Regions from separate parts of the Corynebacterium mycetoides genome, predicted to be linked through region 2. Evidence: predicted binding sites of a transcription regulator. Region 2 holds the regulator's gene; the other holds the start of a gene.
The links. Region 2 encodes LexA, which represses DNA repair genes until DNA is damaged. Its sites were predicted from a motif close to CGAACANNTGTTCG; they were not measured.

Region 1 (7,523 bases), 1.1 Mb from region 2:
AAGCTGCCTCGCCCGGGACACGAAACGCCGCCCTCCTCGGAACCGAAACTCAATGTCGCGCCCGTTGGTGGTGATGTGCGCCTGCCTGTTGCTCACTCGCGAGTGGCAGGACGAGCAAAGGGGTATCAGGTTTTCCAAGTTTGTGCTGCCCCCGTCACTCCACTCCTTGATGTGGTGCACCTCGAGGAAGCGGGTGTGGCTACACCCCGGCATGGCGCACTGGTAGTTCCACACCGCGAGCAAGGCGCGCAGCTGCCCGTTGTTGACGAAGCGCGCGGTGCGCCCGAGGTGAAGGGTCACCCCATCGTTGTCGAGCAGATGCAGCCTGAGCATGGCGTTGTCGAGGTAGTTCTTCACCGTCTCCGACGGCGCAGCAAGGTTACCCGGCAGCCAGGTCCGGCCGTTGGTGGTCATCATGATGTTCACGTGAGCTCCGGGTGCCCGAAGGTCACTCACGGGGCGGGAGCGCACCATGGCAATCATCGAAAGTAAGGCCGAATGCATGTCATCTTTCACTGGTGGCCCAAAGCGCGAAAAGCTGCGCTTGAGCGCATCGGAGAAGGATTCCCGTTTTTGAGGAACGGGCTCCAACTCCTCCGCAGGGTCCACTTCCGGTTGGGCCTGCTTCTCAGCCAGCAGCTCCTCAACCTTCTCTTCATCGGCAAGGTCATGCTCGTCGACGTCCTCGAGCCCATAGTTGGACAGCTGCGCGATCTTCAATGCTGCGAGATAGGCCGCACCGTCCATGGCATTGAGCCGCGCAGAAACGATCACGTCGCCGTTGTCCGCATGGCGCACCCGGTGGTGGTAATCGGGCTCCCTCTCGGCCTCCTGTGAGCTACCCAGGCCTGCCAGAGCTTGCCGAAGCTCTGTGAAGCACAGGCGTTGTGCGAGGTCAACGAGCTGTGCCTCGTTATCCGGAGAGAGGTGCTTCAACAGAAAACGGACGGTGGAATAGCTAAACTCACCACCCCTAAAGGCTTTTGTGAGCAACGGGAAGTCAGGAAGCTGACGCGCAACGCTGACGTACTCGAACGCCGTGGATGGCGCCAGCTTCAGCTCGCGAGCCAGCCACCCCGCCGTCGATGTTTCCCCGAATGACTCTGCCAGTCCGAAATACTCGAAATCGGCCAGAGCGACCAGCATTTCCGCGCGGGACTGCACTGCCCACGTTTGGTTGGAACGAATCGCCCTGACAATGTCCCCCGCCCGACCCGTGGAACTGTACTCGATCGAAGTTTCATTTGCTGTCGACATTTCTACCCCCGTACAAGTGTTCGACCTATTCTGCGCTCCAAGTTAGTGGAACGCTTGTTCTAAGTCAAGGGGCGCGGAGAAAATTTTTCAGCCGCTCCGCCGCTGCGAGTTCCTGGGGTTTTGCAGCACAGTCCTGCGGAGACGACCGAGCGTGTGAAGGTGGACGTCGGTAAGCACGCACCGCTCCGCCGCTGCGGAGTTCCTGGGGTTTTGCAGCACAGTCCTGCGGAGACGACCGTGTGTAAAGGTGGACGTCGGCAAGCACGCACCACTCTGCCGCTGCGGAGTTCCTGGGGTTTTGCAAACCCGGGGTACCGAGGCAGCGGGTGGACGTCGGCAAGCACGCACCACTCCGCCGCTGCGGAGTCCCTGCGGTTTTGTAGAAACCTCGAAGGAAACGTACACGTTGCGGGGCTCTGGCAGCCCCACTTCGAGGAGTAGCGTCCGGAAAATCCATTTCCACACGCATGAGAAAGGCGCACGATGGCTGGGAAGTTCGAAGTTTGCGAGGACAAGTCCGGGAAGTTCCGCTTCCGTCTCAAGGCCGGCAACGGCGAGGTCGTCGCGACGGGCGAGGCCAACGAATCCAGGGCGGCCGCTATCAAGGGCACCGCGGCGGTCCAGCGCGCGGCGGCAGACGCCGAAATCAGAGACCTGACGGCGTAGGACGCCCCACGCTGGATACACTTAAACCCGGCGATTCTACGGAGAGGGCGGTGACTAGTGCTAGACGTACTCACCGGGTTTTCCATCATCTTCACCGTCATCGGTGTCGGCTACGTGCTGGCGCGGCGCGGCATCATCGGCCAGGGCGAGGCGCGGCTGCAGTTCAACCGCGTCGCGTTCTGGGCGACGACGCCGTCGCTGATTTTCTCGTCCGTGGCCACCTCGGACACCTCCACGTTCCTCTCCCCTGTGAACGCCGTGGTCTTCGGGTCCACGCTGATCACGATGGGGATTTTCTGGGTCATTTCGATGATCTTCTTCCGGCAGGATGTGCCGACGAGGATGGCCGGGGCGGCGTCGTCAAGCTATTTCAACTCGGTGAACATGGGCCTGCCCATCGCGCTGTACGTCATCGGCGACGCCACCTACGTCGTGCCCGCGGTGCTGTTGCAGATGGCGGTGCTCTCCCCGTTCATCATCGCCGGCCTCAACGCGGGTGGCAGCGGCAAGCATCACGTGCGCGACTCCATCATCGCGGGCCTGACGGCGCCGATGGTGCTGGCGGCGATCGCGGGCTTCGCGGTTTCCGCGGCCGGCTGGACCGTCCCTGAGCCCGTGATGGCGCCAATCCGCATCCTCGGCGGCGCGTCCATCCCGCTCATCCTCATGAGTTTCGGTGCCTCGCTCAACGGCCGCAGCGTCTTAAAGTCCGGACCAGACCGTTTGCCGACGCTCACCGCAACCGCCCTGAAACTCACGGCGATGCCGGCCGTGGCCTGGGGAATCGCCACCCTGGCGGGGTTGGAGGGCAACCAGCTCTACGCCGCCGTCATCCTTGCAGCGCTGCCGACCGCCCAAAACGTGTACAACTACGCGGCGAACTACCGGGTCGGTGAAACCGTCGCCCGCGACACGGTGTTCCTCACGACGTTTCTGTCGCTGCCGGCGATGCTGTTCATCGCGGCGGTGCTGTAGCGCAGGCGCCTAGCGCTGCGCCAGCTCGTCCTGGATCCAGCGCTTGCGGGCGTCCCGCTGGGCGCGCCAGGTGGCCAGCGCCCCGACGGCGGCGACGCGCTGGCGGGAAAACACGACCATGGACAGCGGGAACGCCACGATGAGCGCGAGCAGCGCGGAGATGATCAGCGGCACCGGGGCGCCGATCGCCACGGCCGCCAGCTGGATAACCACGGTCAAACCCAGGAACAGCGCCAGGCGCAGCCCGCCGTACACCGCGATCGCCTTGTTGGCGCGGGCGCGCACGCCGGGGTCGACCTCGGGGGCATGAAGATCACTCACAAGGCGCTACCCTACCCAATGCCCCCACCCAGTATGTTGGAGGGCATGGGAAGAATCTTGCTCGTGCTCCTCGTCATCCTCGCTGTGTGGATGCTGTGGCGCGCGTTCGGCCCCGGCAGTTCGAAGCGCTACGGGGCGCAGCGCGAAGCGCCTCCCGCCATCAAGGGGCCCGACGATGACGAAGAGTTCCTGTGGAGCATCGAGAAGAATCGCTTCAAGCAGCGCCGCGCCCAGGAAGAAGCAGAGCGCCGCAAACGGGAGGAAGAGGAACGGCGCAAACGGCTCGAGGAGGACGACGACTAGGGCGTCTCAAACGTCATAGCCAGGCCCAACGCGGCGGCCACGGCGGCGACCTTCTCCCAGCGCACGCCTGCCCCGCCGTGCTCGATGGTGTGCAGCGTCGAGCGCGACACGCCGGCGGAGTCCGCTACCTCCTGCTGCAGGCGCCCCGCGGCGCGGCGGGCACGGGCGATCTGCTCCCCCAGCTCGATGAGCACCGGGTCCTCGCTCGCGGGCTTGCCGGTCTTGTTACGGGGTCCGGACATGGCTCGCTTACCTCGCCTCGTCCTCGGCCCGCAGCACCTCCGGCAGCTTCTGGGCCCACGCAAGGGAGTGGCGCACGCCGTCGGCGACGGAGTACTCAGGACTCCAGCCCAGCACCTGCGCGGCCTTGTCGGTGCGCGCGGCGCTGCCGACCACGTCGCCGTCGCGGCGCGGGGCGGAACGCACCTCGAGCGGGGTGCCGGTGGCCACGCCCACGGCCTCGGCGAGCTCGAAAACGGTCGTCCCCGTGCCGGTGCCGAGGTTGATCACCTCGTAATCCCCAAGCTGCGCGCGCAGCGCCAGAACGTGGGCGCGGGCGAGGTCCCACACGTGGATGTAGTCGCGCAGGCCCGAGCCGTCGCGCGTCGGCCAGTCCACGCCGGTGACCGTGAACGGCTCGCCCGAGGCGTGCGCAGTGATCATTTTGCCCAGCGCGTGCGAGGGCGCCGGATTCTGCAGACCGGTGCGCAGCTGCGGGTCGGCGCCGATCGGGTTGAAGTAGCGCAGGGCGATGGCGCGGATGACGCCGGCCGAGGCGGCATCGGCAAGCACGCGCTCGAACATCCACTTCGACGCCGCGTACGGGCTGGTGGGATTGACCGTGCTGGATTCGCTGACCATGAAATCCGGGTCAGGCTCGTACATCGCCGCGGTGGAGCTGAGCAGGAACTTCCCCACCCCGCGCGCGGACATAACGCGCAGAAGCGAGATCGCCTTGCCGACGTTGTTGTCGTAGTACATGACGGGCTTTTCGACGCTCTCCGGCACGACGATCTTGGCAGCGCAGTGAATCACCGCCTCGATGTCCGGGTGCTCGTCGAGAATGCGGTTGAGCAAGGCCTCGTCGGCGATGTCACCCTCGTAGTGGGCGAAGCGCTGCGCGAAGACGCGTAGGCCGGTGGAGTAGTCGTCGAGGATGACCGGGGTGATCCCGTTATCCGCGCAGCAGGAGGCGACCGTGGACCCGATGAAGCCGGCGCCGCCGGTGATAAGCACCTTCATTTAGTTCAGCCCCGCGTACGAGTGCAGGCCCGCGATCACCGTATTGACGTAGGTCATGTTGAAAATCGTCATGGCCAGAGCGAACACGTTGATCCAGGCGGCGCGGACGTTCTTCCAGCCAGCGGTCGCGCGCGCGTGCAGGTAGGCGGCGTAGAGCACCCACGTGATCATGGACACCGTTTCCTTGGCGTCCCAGCCCCAGAAGCGGCCCCACGCCACCTCGGCCCAGATCGCTCCGAAGACGATGCCGATGCCGAACAGGGGCAGGGTGATAATCGCGGTCTTGTACGTGATCTGGTCCAGCGTCTTCGCGCTCGGCAGCGGCTTGGCAATGGCGCCGAAGAAGCCGTGCTCCTCGCCCCGCGGCTGCCACATGCGCAGCAGGTACAGCAGGGCGAAAAGCCCGGAGACGATGCCTATCGACGCCCCGATGGACACCGAGGACACGTGCACCGGCAGCCAGTAGGACTGCAGCGCCGGCACGACGGGCGCGGCCTGCATGTGGAAGACCGTGGAGTTGAGGAACATCGCGATGATCATCGGCGAGAGCACCCACGGCCACAGCGTGTGCCAGTTCCTGCGCTGGATCACCACCGCCGCGGCCACCATCACTACCGCCGACATGAACAAGATGTACTCGTACAGGTTGCCCAGCGGGAAACGCCGGGCGGCCAGGCCGCGGGTGATGAACGAGGCCAGGTGCAGCAGAATGCCGAACCACACCAGCGCCTGCGTCATGTTCGCCCACTTGCGGGCGCCGGCGATGCGGCGGGAGTACTCGGACTCGTCGAAAACGCTAGGCGCCGGCGCCACGGTCGTGGGCGGCCCGCCCGCCCCGACAGTGACGGGGACTTTGGAGGTGGCGCTCTCGGCCTGCGAGCGGGCGCGCTCCCGGCGCATGTCGACGACCCCGAACATGCGCCCGTAGTAGACGCACGACATGATCAACGCGACGAGGTAGATAACGAAAGCGGTGCGGAACGTCAGGTCAGACAGGTCCGCCATGGTTGAGTCCACGAGCATAGGCTAAACCTACCGCACGGCGGCGGGCTTATCCAAGGTCGTCGATCTCAAATTCCTCGCCGTCCGGTTCTTCGGGCGCGCGGCCCAGAACCTTGTCGGCGATCTCGTGGAACTCCGCTCCCCACCCGGCGCGGTCGGTGCGTGCCAGGCCCGCCAGCTCCACGTGGGTCCCGCCCGCGTCGTCCGGCGCCAGGCGCACCCACATGCGGCGGCGCTTGATGGTCACGGAACCGATGAGCGCGCCGAGCATCACGACGGTTGTCACCAGCGCCCACATCTGGGTGGGGTCGCGGGAGATCTGGTAGTTGGCGTACTCGGCGGCGCCGTCGAAACGCACGGTGATGCCGCCGTCGATGGTGACCTCCTCGCCCGGCGTCAGGTTGACGCGGTCGACCTTCTGCAGGCGGCCGTCGGCAATGAGCGACTGGTCGAGCACGAAGATGTTTTGCGGGCGGCCGGTGTCTAATCCCGCGTCGCCTAAGTAGATGTCCACGGCCATCGCCGGGTTCTCCATCGCCGGGAACGACGACTGCAGCTGGTCGCCGTTCGGGCCAATCCACCGCGCGGTCGGCGCGAACACGCCCTCGATGGCGATCTGGTTCTCGCGGCGCTCGGTCAGATCGGGGTACATGCCGGCCGGCGGGTCGAAACGCATCACGCCGTCGGATAGGAAGTTCTGCAGATCGGTCGGGCGGAACTGGATCATCTGGGTGCGCGACTCCCCGTCCGGCCACGTCACCGTAACCTGGGGGGCGAAACCGTGGCCCTGCATGTACACGCGGTCGCCGTTGATGCGCAGCGGGTGGTTGACCCGCAGGGTGTAGTCGTTCCACTCGGCCCTGTCGGCCGTCAGGTCGGTCGTGTACGAGATATCGGAGGCGAAGCCATTGGCCTGGCCGTTGCCCAGGTAGTCCGCGGTGAAGTTGTGCGCTTCGAAGCAGAAAGGCGTGAGCCCTGTGCCGTCGAAAAGCGGGCCGGCGCGGAAGACGTCGAAGTTCGCCGGCGAGGTGTTGCAGAACTCGCGCGACTGCTCCACGGGCACGGCGTACTCGGAGGCCGAGTTCGTGACCACGATGACCTGGCCCTCGTAGAAGACCATGCGGCCGGCCGTGAACGCGATGATCATGCCCACCAGCCCGATGTGGAAGAGCAGGTTCATCAGCTCGCGGGTGTACCCCTTCTCCGCCGAAATGGACAACACACCGGCTCGGTCCTGCTCCGGCGTGTACGTCGCGGTGTGCCAGCGCGACAGGATTCGGGCGATGTCGCTTTCGACGTCGGCAAGCGGCTTATCGACGCTCCCTTGAGCGTGCAGGGGCATCCGGTGCAGGAACTTGGGGGCCCGCGCGGGGGTAGCCCGGTAGGCGCGCCAGTGCTCCATCGTGCGCGGGATGATGCAGCCCACCAGCGAGATCATCAAAAGCGTCACAATCGCGATGAACCACGTGGAACCAAAGACGTTGAACAACTGCAGCCGGTCGTAGATCGGCCCCATCGTGGGGTTGGCCTCGATGAAGTCGTTGACCAGGGAGGCGCTGACGGTGCGCTGCGGGAGCAACGCGCCCGGAATCGCGGCCAGCGCGAGCATGAACAGCAGCACCAGCGCGGTGCGCATGCTGGTCAGCCAGTGCCACGTCGCGCGCAGCCAGGTAGTAACTGTCCTCATTAGATGATGGTCGCTCCGTATCCGACAACGAGTTGGCGCGACCACGCGATGAAGTGGTTCCACGCGCCGG
Region 2 (7,523 bases):
CGCCACAAGCGGCTTGTCGGAGGTGTCGATGGCGACGACCGCCCCCGGGCAGGCCTTGCGGATCTGGCGCGCGAGCGTGGCGTACCAGTCCAGCGGTGCGCCGGGCGGCAGGGAGCCGGCCATGACGACCGCGTCCGCTCCGCCCTCGGCCATGGTGGAGATGACGGTGTCCGTGATGCGGGCGACGTCGGCGCTGCCGAGCAGTGGGCCGGTCTCGTTGATTTTCGTGGTGCGGCCGCCGCGCTCCGACAGTGTTGTGTTGGTGCGGACGGTGCCGTCGATGGGCACCGTCTTGAGCGGAACGTCCGCCGTGCGGCACAGCAGAGTGAACGGGTCTGTCGGCCCGCAGGGCGCGATGGCCAGCGTGGGCTGGCCCGCCTGTGCGCAGGCGCGGGCGACGTTGATGCCTTTGCCCCCGGCCTCGCGGCAAGCTCGGAGGGCGCGGTTGACGCCACCCACCTCTAGAGAGTCGAGCTCGAGTGTGGCGTCGATGCTCGGGTTGGGAGTGAAGGTGACTATCACTGCGGGGCTCCTCGGGGTCTCGTTACCCCCGATTCTTTCCGAATGTGCCCGGTTGGTCAAGAGGGGGTAGTTTCTCCCCCTGCCAGAATGACCTCGACGCCGTGCTGGGCGAGCTCGTCCAGGATCGATTGCGGGGCGGCGTCGTCGGTGATGACTACGTCGACGTCGTCAAGCGGGGCGAAGCTGACCAGGTAGTCGTTGCCGAGCTTCGAGGAGTCGCACAGCACGACCACTGTGCGCGCGTTGGTCACCATCGCGGACTTGATCGCCGCCTCTTGCGCGTCCGCCGTGGACAGACCGTGCTCGACGCTCAGCGCGTTGGTGCCAATAAACGCCACGTCGGCGCGCAGAAGGGCGAGGGAGCGCAGCGCCGTAGGTCCCACCACCGCCTGCGTAATCGCGCGGACAGACCCGCCGAGCAGCTGGACGTGGGGCAGCTGCGCCGCGGACAGATCCAGGGCGATCGGGATGGAGTTGGTCACGATCTGCCAGGAGGGCGCGTGCGGGTGCGTGGCGATGATGCTGGCGAGCGCGTGAATCGTTGTGCCGGAGTCGAGGAAGATCCCGCCCTCGGGGTGGTCCGGAAGGAAAGCGAGCGCCGCGCGCGCGATTGCCGATTTCGCCGAGGATGCGGAGCGGAACCTCGTGTCGAGCGGAAACTCCGTAGTGAGGTAGGACTGGCTGGCCACGGCCCCGCCGTGGACGCGCTGGATCACGCCGTCCCGGTTCAGTGCCGCGAGGTCGCGCCTAATGGTCTCCGCCGTGACGCCGAATTTCTGTGCAAGCTCCGTGACGTTGACCCGGCCCTCGACGGCGGTCAACGACGCGATCTGTCGCCTGCGTTCTTCTGCGTACATGCCTGGGCCGTCCTTGGGGCTGAGAGGGGAGTAAACCGTCTGCCATTGTTCCAAACAAAACCTGCCCGGTTGGGTGTGTTTGTGTTTGCATGCCCCCAAGCGGGGCTACATACGGGGGCGGAGGGGACCTAGAGGGTCCGGAAAACGGACACGACCCGCCCCATGATCTGTGCCTCGTCTCCCTTGATGGGGGAGAACGCGTCGTTGTGGGGCAGCAGCCACACCCCGGAGGAGTCGCGGTGGAACTCCTTGACCGTCGCTTCGCCGTCGAGAAGCGCGGCGACAAACTCGCCCTCCTCCGCTACCGGCTGGGCACGCACGACGACCCAGTCCCCGTCGAGGATGCCGGCGTCGCGCATCGACTCGCCGACGACCTGGAGCATGTAGAGCTCGCCCTCGCCCAGCAGCTCCTGCGGGAGGGGGAAGTAGCTGTCGATGTTCTGCTCCGCCAGGATGGGGGAGCCTGCCGCGATGCGGCCTACCACCGGGACGAAGCGCGGCTGCGACGCATCCTCGGGGGCGACGACGTCCTCGGCGGTGGACTTCCGGGGCTTCGCAGAATCGGGCAGGTGGCGCAAATCTACGGCACGGGGCTTATTGGGGTCGCGCCGGAGGAAGCCCTTCTTCTCCAGTTCCTTGAGCTGGTAGGCGACCGAAGACGTGGACTGCAGCCCGGCGGCGTCGCCGATCTCGCGGATGCTGGGTGGGTACCCGCGCAGCACAACCGCGTCCTGTATCACCTCCAGGATCCGGCGCTGCCGGTCGGACAGGACACTCATGTCAAGCGTGCTCGGGTCGTCTTTCTTGCGGGGCATCGGTTCTCCTCTACTTTCATCGCTACTTCATCGGTACTTCATCGGCGGCGCATCATCGGGCGTGCTTGCAAAGCTACCAGAAGTGGCAAGTTTGTTCGACATTCTTGGCGCGACACTGGACACGTGTTGGACAAGGTGCTATAAATCGAACATAGAGACGGCATCGAACATGTGAACGGTAGCTTGTTCGACGGTGTCCGACTCGCCCTTAGAGTTAAAGGCAACACAACAAAGGAGACAATCATGACCATCCAGATCGATCGTGCCAGCACTGCTCACACTCCCCACACGGCCCACCCGGCCCGGGCTACTACAGTCGCGGTGTGGGACGTCGCCCCCGAGACGCACACGCGCGCGCACTCAACCCGTGTTCGAACCCTCAGTCCACATAATCGAACTCATGAGCGTGTTCCTCGCCTGCCACGGCCCACGGAAATCCCGGCTGAGACCGCATTCGAATCCCGCCACGAAAACCGCGCGGATATTCTCATGGGCGCCGTTCTCGGTCTCGCGCTGATCCTCGGTTCGGCGGCCGGTGGCGCATTCTCCGCGGACCCGGCGGACCAGGGCCATGGGGCGGCGCACGACGTCGTCTCGGCGCAGGTGCGCTAGCTCCCAGCGCTAGGATCTGGCTCTAGGTTCTGGCGCTCGTCCGGGGGTAGTATCGGGGGCATGCACTGCCCGTTTTGCCACCACGAACAGTCGAGGGTTCTCGATTCCCGCGTCATCGACGCCGGGTCCGCCATCCGTCGCCGGAGAGAGTGTGCGAACTGCGGAGGGAGATTCACCACGGTGGAAAAGGCCATCCTCATGGTGGTCAAGCGCAACGGGGTCAGCGAGCCGTTTGATCGCGACAAGCTCATCAGCGGCGTCCGCCGCGCCTGCCAAGGCCGCGACGTGTCCGACGACGCGCTCAAGCGCCTCGCCCAACAGGTGGAGGAGACGGTGCGTAGTCACGGTAGCTCGCAGGTCGACGCCAACGATGTCGGCCTCGCCGTCCTCGAGCCGCTTCGCGCACTCGACGAGGTCGCATACCTGCGCTTCGCGTCCGTCTACAAGTCCTTTGAGTCGGCTGACGACTTCGAGTCGGAAATCCGTCTCATGCGGCGACGGGACAGGGAGAACTTCTGACCCGCCGCCGGCTCGTTAGCGTAGCGCGTCGACCATCTTCTCTATCCGTCTTTGGCTGACGGGCTTCGGGGTGCCCAGGCGCTGCGCGAACAAGCTGACACGCAGCTCCTCGATCTGCCACAGGATGTCCCTCACAGCCCGGGTCTTCTCCCGGCCGCGGGGGAGTGAGCGCAGCTTCGCGTCGAGGTAGCGGCGCGTCGACGCGACGATGTCTTGGCGCTCGGCGTCCCTGTCGGGATCAAGCGCCATGTCCTCCAACCGGATCCGCATCGCTTCGATGTAGCGGGGCACGTGCTGCAGATGCTCCATCCCGTGCGTGGCGATCGCGTGCGGCGGGAAGTAGAACGCCAGCTGCCCGCGCATGTCATCGATCGCCGGGCCGCTCCACTTCTCGAGCTCCGTCGACATGTTCGCGAACTGCACCAGGGAGGGCGCTACCGCGACTACATTTTGGCGCACGCCGAAGGGCACCTGCGGTTTGAGCTCGGTGACCAGGGCCTCGAACTGCTCGGGGGAACGCACGGGGCCACCCGCCGCGAACATGAGGTCGCGGATGGTGGCCACCCGGGCGTCCTCGACAAGCCCGGCCGCCCCGCCGTGCGGGTAGTTGTCCACTGCGACCTTCTGACGCAGCGGCAGCCCCTTCGTCATCTGCCCGGCGTTGACGGGGATCTCCCGCAGCAGCAGCGTCAACGTGGCCGTCACCATGGACGCATCCGCCGCGGCCTTTGTCGGGTGGACGGTCACCTTGACGCCGTCGGCGGTGGCTTCTAACGCGGGGTAGGCGTCGACTGCGTTACCCTCGATGGTGGTGCTCACCGTCTCCGGGACCGCGCCCAGCGTGTCGGCTGTCCACTTCGCGGCGGTGGCCGTTTCCGAGGCGCGGCTCGCCTTGGACACCGACGAGCGGATCTTGCCGGCCTGGCGCCGCTTGAGCGCGCTGAGATCCTTGTCGTGGTCGATGACGCGGCCGCGCTTGTCCACGGCGGCGAACGTCACCTTCAGGTGGTCCGGCAGCGCCTCGGGGCGGAAATCGGACGCGTTGATTCCTGCACCCCCGAGAGCTCGGAGCGCCTCGGCGAGGTCGTCGGTCAGCGGCGTAGAAGGCGTCCCGGACGGCTCAAGCCGGGCGAGCGCCATCCTGGCGAAATCGGGTGCGGGGACGACGGAGCGTCGCAACGCTTTCGGCAGGGTGCGGATGAGCTCGGTGACCAGCTCGAGGCGCAGCCCGGGGACGAGCCAGTCGAACCCGGCCGCCTCGAGCCCCGCGAGAAGCGGGACGGGCACTTCCACGGTGACGCCGTCGAACGGGTCCCCCGGCTCGAACGTGTAGCGCAGCGGATAGTCGATGGAGCCCTGCCGCCAGGTCGTGGGGAAGGAGTCGGCGGAGGCGTCGACGTCGCCGCGCAACAGCTCGTCTGGGTCGAAGTCCAGGTAGGAGGGGTCCTCGCGGCGCTTTGCCTTCCACCACGAGTCGAAGTGGCGCGCGGTGGTCACATCGGCGGGTAGGCGCGCGTCGTAGAAGTCGAACAACGTGTCCTCGTCCACCACGATTCCGCGGCGGCGCACCTTGTCCTCCACCGCGGCGGCGTCGGCAAGCAGGGCCTCGTTGTGGTCGATGAATGTGTGGTGGCGGTTCCAATCACCCCCGATGAGCGCGTGGCGGATGAACATGTTTCGCGCCCCGGGCCCATCCACGCGGTGGTAGGGCACCAGCCGGTCCCGCACGATGGGCAGGCCGTAGAGCAGGGAGGTCTGGTGCACCATCGCGGCCGAGCGCTTGCGCGACCACACCGGCTCGGAGTAGTTGTGCTTGAGCAGGTCGCCGGCGGCGGCCTCCACCCACTCCGGCTTGATTCTGGCCACGTCGCGCGCCCAGAGCCGGGAGGTTTCCACCAGCTCCGCGGCCATGAGGAACTCCGGCGGCTTTTTCGCCAGCACTGAGCCGGGAAAGACCATGAAACGCGTGCCGCGCGCACCCTGGAACTCCTTGGAGTTTCCGTCGCGCGCGCCGATGTTGGACAGCAGCCCCGTGAGCAGGGACTTGTGGATGGCATCTAGGTCGCGCTCGCCCACGACGTTTTCCGCGCGGGACCACCCGAGCTGCTTTTCCACGTCGCGCAGCTGGCGCACTAGGTCGTACCACTCGCGGATACGCATGTAGTGCAGGTATTCGCGGCGCATCCGGGTGCGGAACGCGTTGCCGGAGAGCTCGTCGCGGGACTCGTTGATATAGTCCCAGAGCTTCAGCGCCGAGGCGAAGTCGGAGGTCGGGTCCTTGAACCGGGCGTGCGCCTGGTCCGCCTGGGCCTGAAACTCCAGCGGACGTTCGCGCACGTCCTGAATGGTCATGTACGCGACGATGACCGTGGTGTCATCCAGCACGCCGAGGCGGTTGGCCTCGACCAGCATGCGCGCCATCTTCGGGTCGACCGGGATGCGCGCGATATCGCGCCCGACGGGAGTAAGGGTCGGCGCGCCGTCGCGCTCCTTGTCAGAGATCGCCCCGAGCTCGTGGAGCACCATCAGGCCGTCGCGGATGGACTTCTGATCCGGCGGCTGCAAGAAGGGGAATTCACTGACATCCCCCAGGCGCAGCGAGATCATCTGCAGGATCACGCTGGCCAGGTTGGTGCGCAGGATCTCCGGGTCGGTGAACTCGGGCCTCGCGTCGAAGTTCTCTTCCGAGTACAGGCGGATCGCGATGCCGTCGGCCACGCGCCCGGAGCGGCCCGAGCGCTGGTTCGCGGAGGCCTGCGAGATCTCCTCGATGGGCAGGCGCTGCACCTTCGTGCGCGTGGAGTAGCGGGAAATCCTGGCCAGCCCCGTGTCCACCACGTAGTGGATGCCGGGCACGGTCAGCGACGTCTCGGCGATGTTGGTCGACAGGACAATGCGGCGGCCGGTGTGCGGGGAGAACACCCGGTGCTGCTCCGCGTTCGACAGCCGCCCGAACAGCGGCGTGACCTCCACGCCGCGCCAGCGCTTCTTCTCAATGGCCTCCATGCAGTCGCGGATGTCGCGCTCGGAGGAAAAGAAGCACAGGATGTCGCCGTCGCCTTCGCGCATGAGCTCCTCGACGGCAGCGACGACGCCGTCGATCATGTCGATGTCGACGTCCTTGCCCTCGACCTGCTCCACGAGCGGCCGGTAGCGGATCTCCACCGGGTAGGTTCGCCCCGAGACCTCGATGACCGGCGCGGGTGTGCCGTCGGCGGAGGCGAAGTGCCGGGCGAAACGCTCCGGGTCGATCGTCGCCGAGGTGATGATGACCTTGAGGTCCGGCCGCTTCGGCAGCAGCCGCTTGAGGTAGCCGAGGAGGAAGTCGATGTTGAGGGAGCGCTCGTGCGCCTCGTCGATGATGATCGTGTCGTAGGCGTTGAGGAAGCGGTCGCGCTGCATCTCGGCGAGCAGGATGCCGTCGGTCATCAGCTTGACGGCGGTGGTGGGGGAGACGCGGTCGTCGAAACGGATTGCGTAGCCGACGCTGTCGCCGATCTTCTGGCCGAGCTCGTCGGCGATGCGCTCGGCCACCGTCCGCGCGGCCAGGCGGCGCGGCTGCGTGTGGCCGATCAGGCCGCGGCGCCCGCGGCCGAGCTCCAGGAGCATCTTCGGGATCTGCGTCGTCTTGCCGGAGCCGGTCTCGCCCGCGATGACCACCACCTGGTGGTCGCGGATGAGCTCCATGATGTCCTCGCGGCGCGCGGACACCGGCAGCTGCTCGGGGTAGGTGATGTCGCCGATGGAGCTCGCACGCTTATCGACGACCGCCGCCGCGGCGTCGATGTCGAGGGCAATCGCGGCAAAAGCCTCGGGGGAGCGCGCCTTATCCAGGCGGCGTTTGAACCGGCGGACCTCGCTGAGCGGGACGGTGTCGAGACGGCGAATGAGGTCGGCGCGGGAAGGGTGTGAAGAATCGTTCATATCTGCCGAACAAGTTTAGCTTGGCAGCAGATGTTTGCCCTTCCGCACGGCCCGGGCGTGCGCACGGGTGATCAGTTCGCCGAGTGCCTGGTGCTCCGCCGCCCGGGCCGAGGAGGGTCGGCTCACCAGCCCGATGGCGCGCTCCGCCGTCACCGACGCGTCGAATGTGGCAAGTCCCAGACCCGGGCGGGCGCACTCGGAGGCCACGGCCGACTCCGGCACCAGGGTGGAACCCAGGCCGGCGACGACCAGCTGCATGATGGTGGTCAGCGAG

Region 1: a site for LexA is predicted at 1,267-1,280, ahead of BLS40_RS09145 (HNH endonuclease signature motif containing protein). Genes of this name have one in related genera too.

What each region holds. Positions count from the first base shown of each region.
Region 1 is NZ_LT629700.1:1,892,373-1,899,895, reverse strand. Features, by position in the region: gene BLS40_RS09145 (HNH endonuclease signature motif containing protein) at 1-1,146, opposite strand, end outside; gene BLS40_RS09140 (YegP family protein) at 1,741-1,923, shown strand; gene BLS40_RS09135 (AEC family transporter) at 1,981-2,898, shown strand; gene BLS40_RS09130 (DUF4229 domain-containing protein) at 2,908-3,219, opposite strand; gene BLS40_RS09125 (hypothetical protein) at 3,265-3,522, shown strand; gene BLS40_RS09120 (helix-turn-helix domain-containing protein) at 3,519-3,764, opposite strand; gene galE (UDP-glucose 4-epimerase GalE) at 3,772-4,764, opposite strand; gene ccsB (c-type cytochrome biogenesis protein CcsB) at 4,765-5,787, opposite strand; gene BLS40_RS09105 (cytochrome c biogenesis protein ResB) at 5,816-7,453, opposite strand; gene BLS40_RS09100 (cytochrome c biogenesis CcdA family protein) at 7,453-7,523, opposite strand, start outside.
Region 2 is NZ_LT629700.1:733,331-740,853, reverse strand. Features, by position in the region: gene BLS40_RS03680 (1-phosphofructokinase family hexose kinase) at 1-522, opposite strand, end outside; gene BLS40_RS03675 (DeoR/GlpR family DNA-binding transcription regulator) at 579-1,379, opposite strand; gene lexA (transcriptional repressor LexA) at 1,508-2,194, opposite strand; gene BLS40_RS11305 (hypothetical protein) at 2,684-2,806, shown strand; gene nrdR (transcriptional regulator NrdR) at 2,867-3,325, shown strand; gene hrpA (ATP-dependent RNA helicase HrpA) at 3,341-7,249, opposite strand; gene BLS40_RS03655 (hydrogen peroxide-inducible genes activator) at 7,265-7,523, opposite strand, start outside.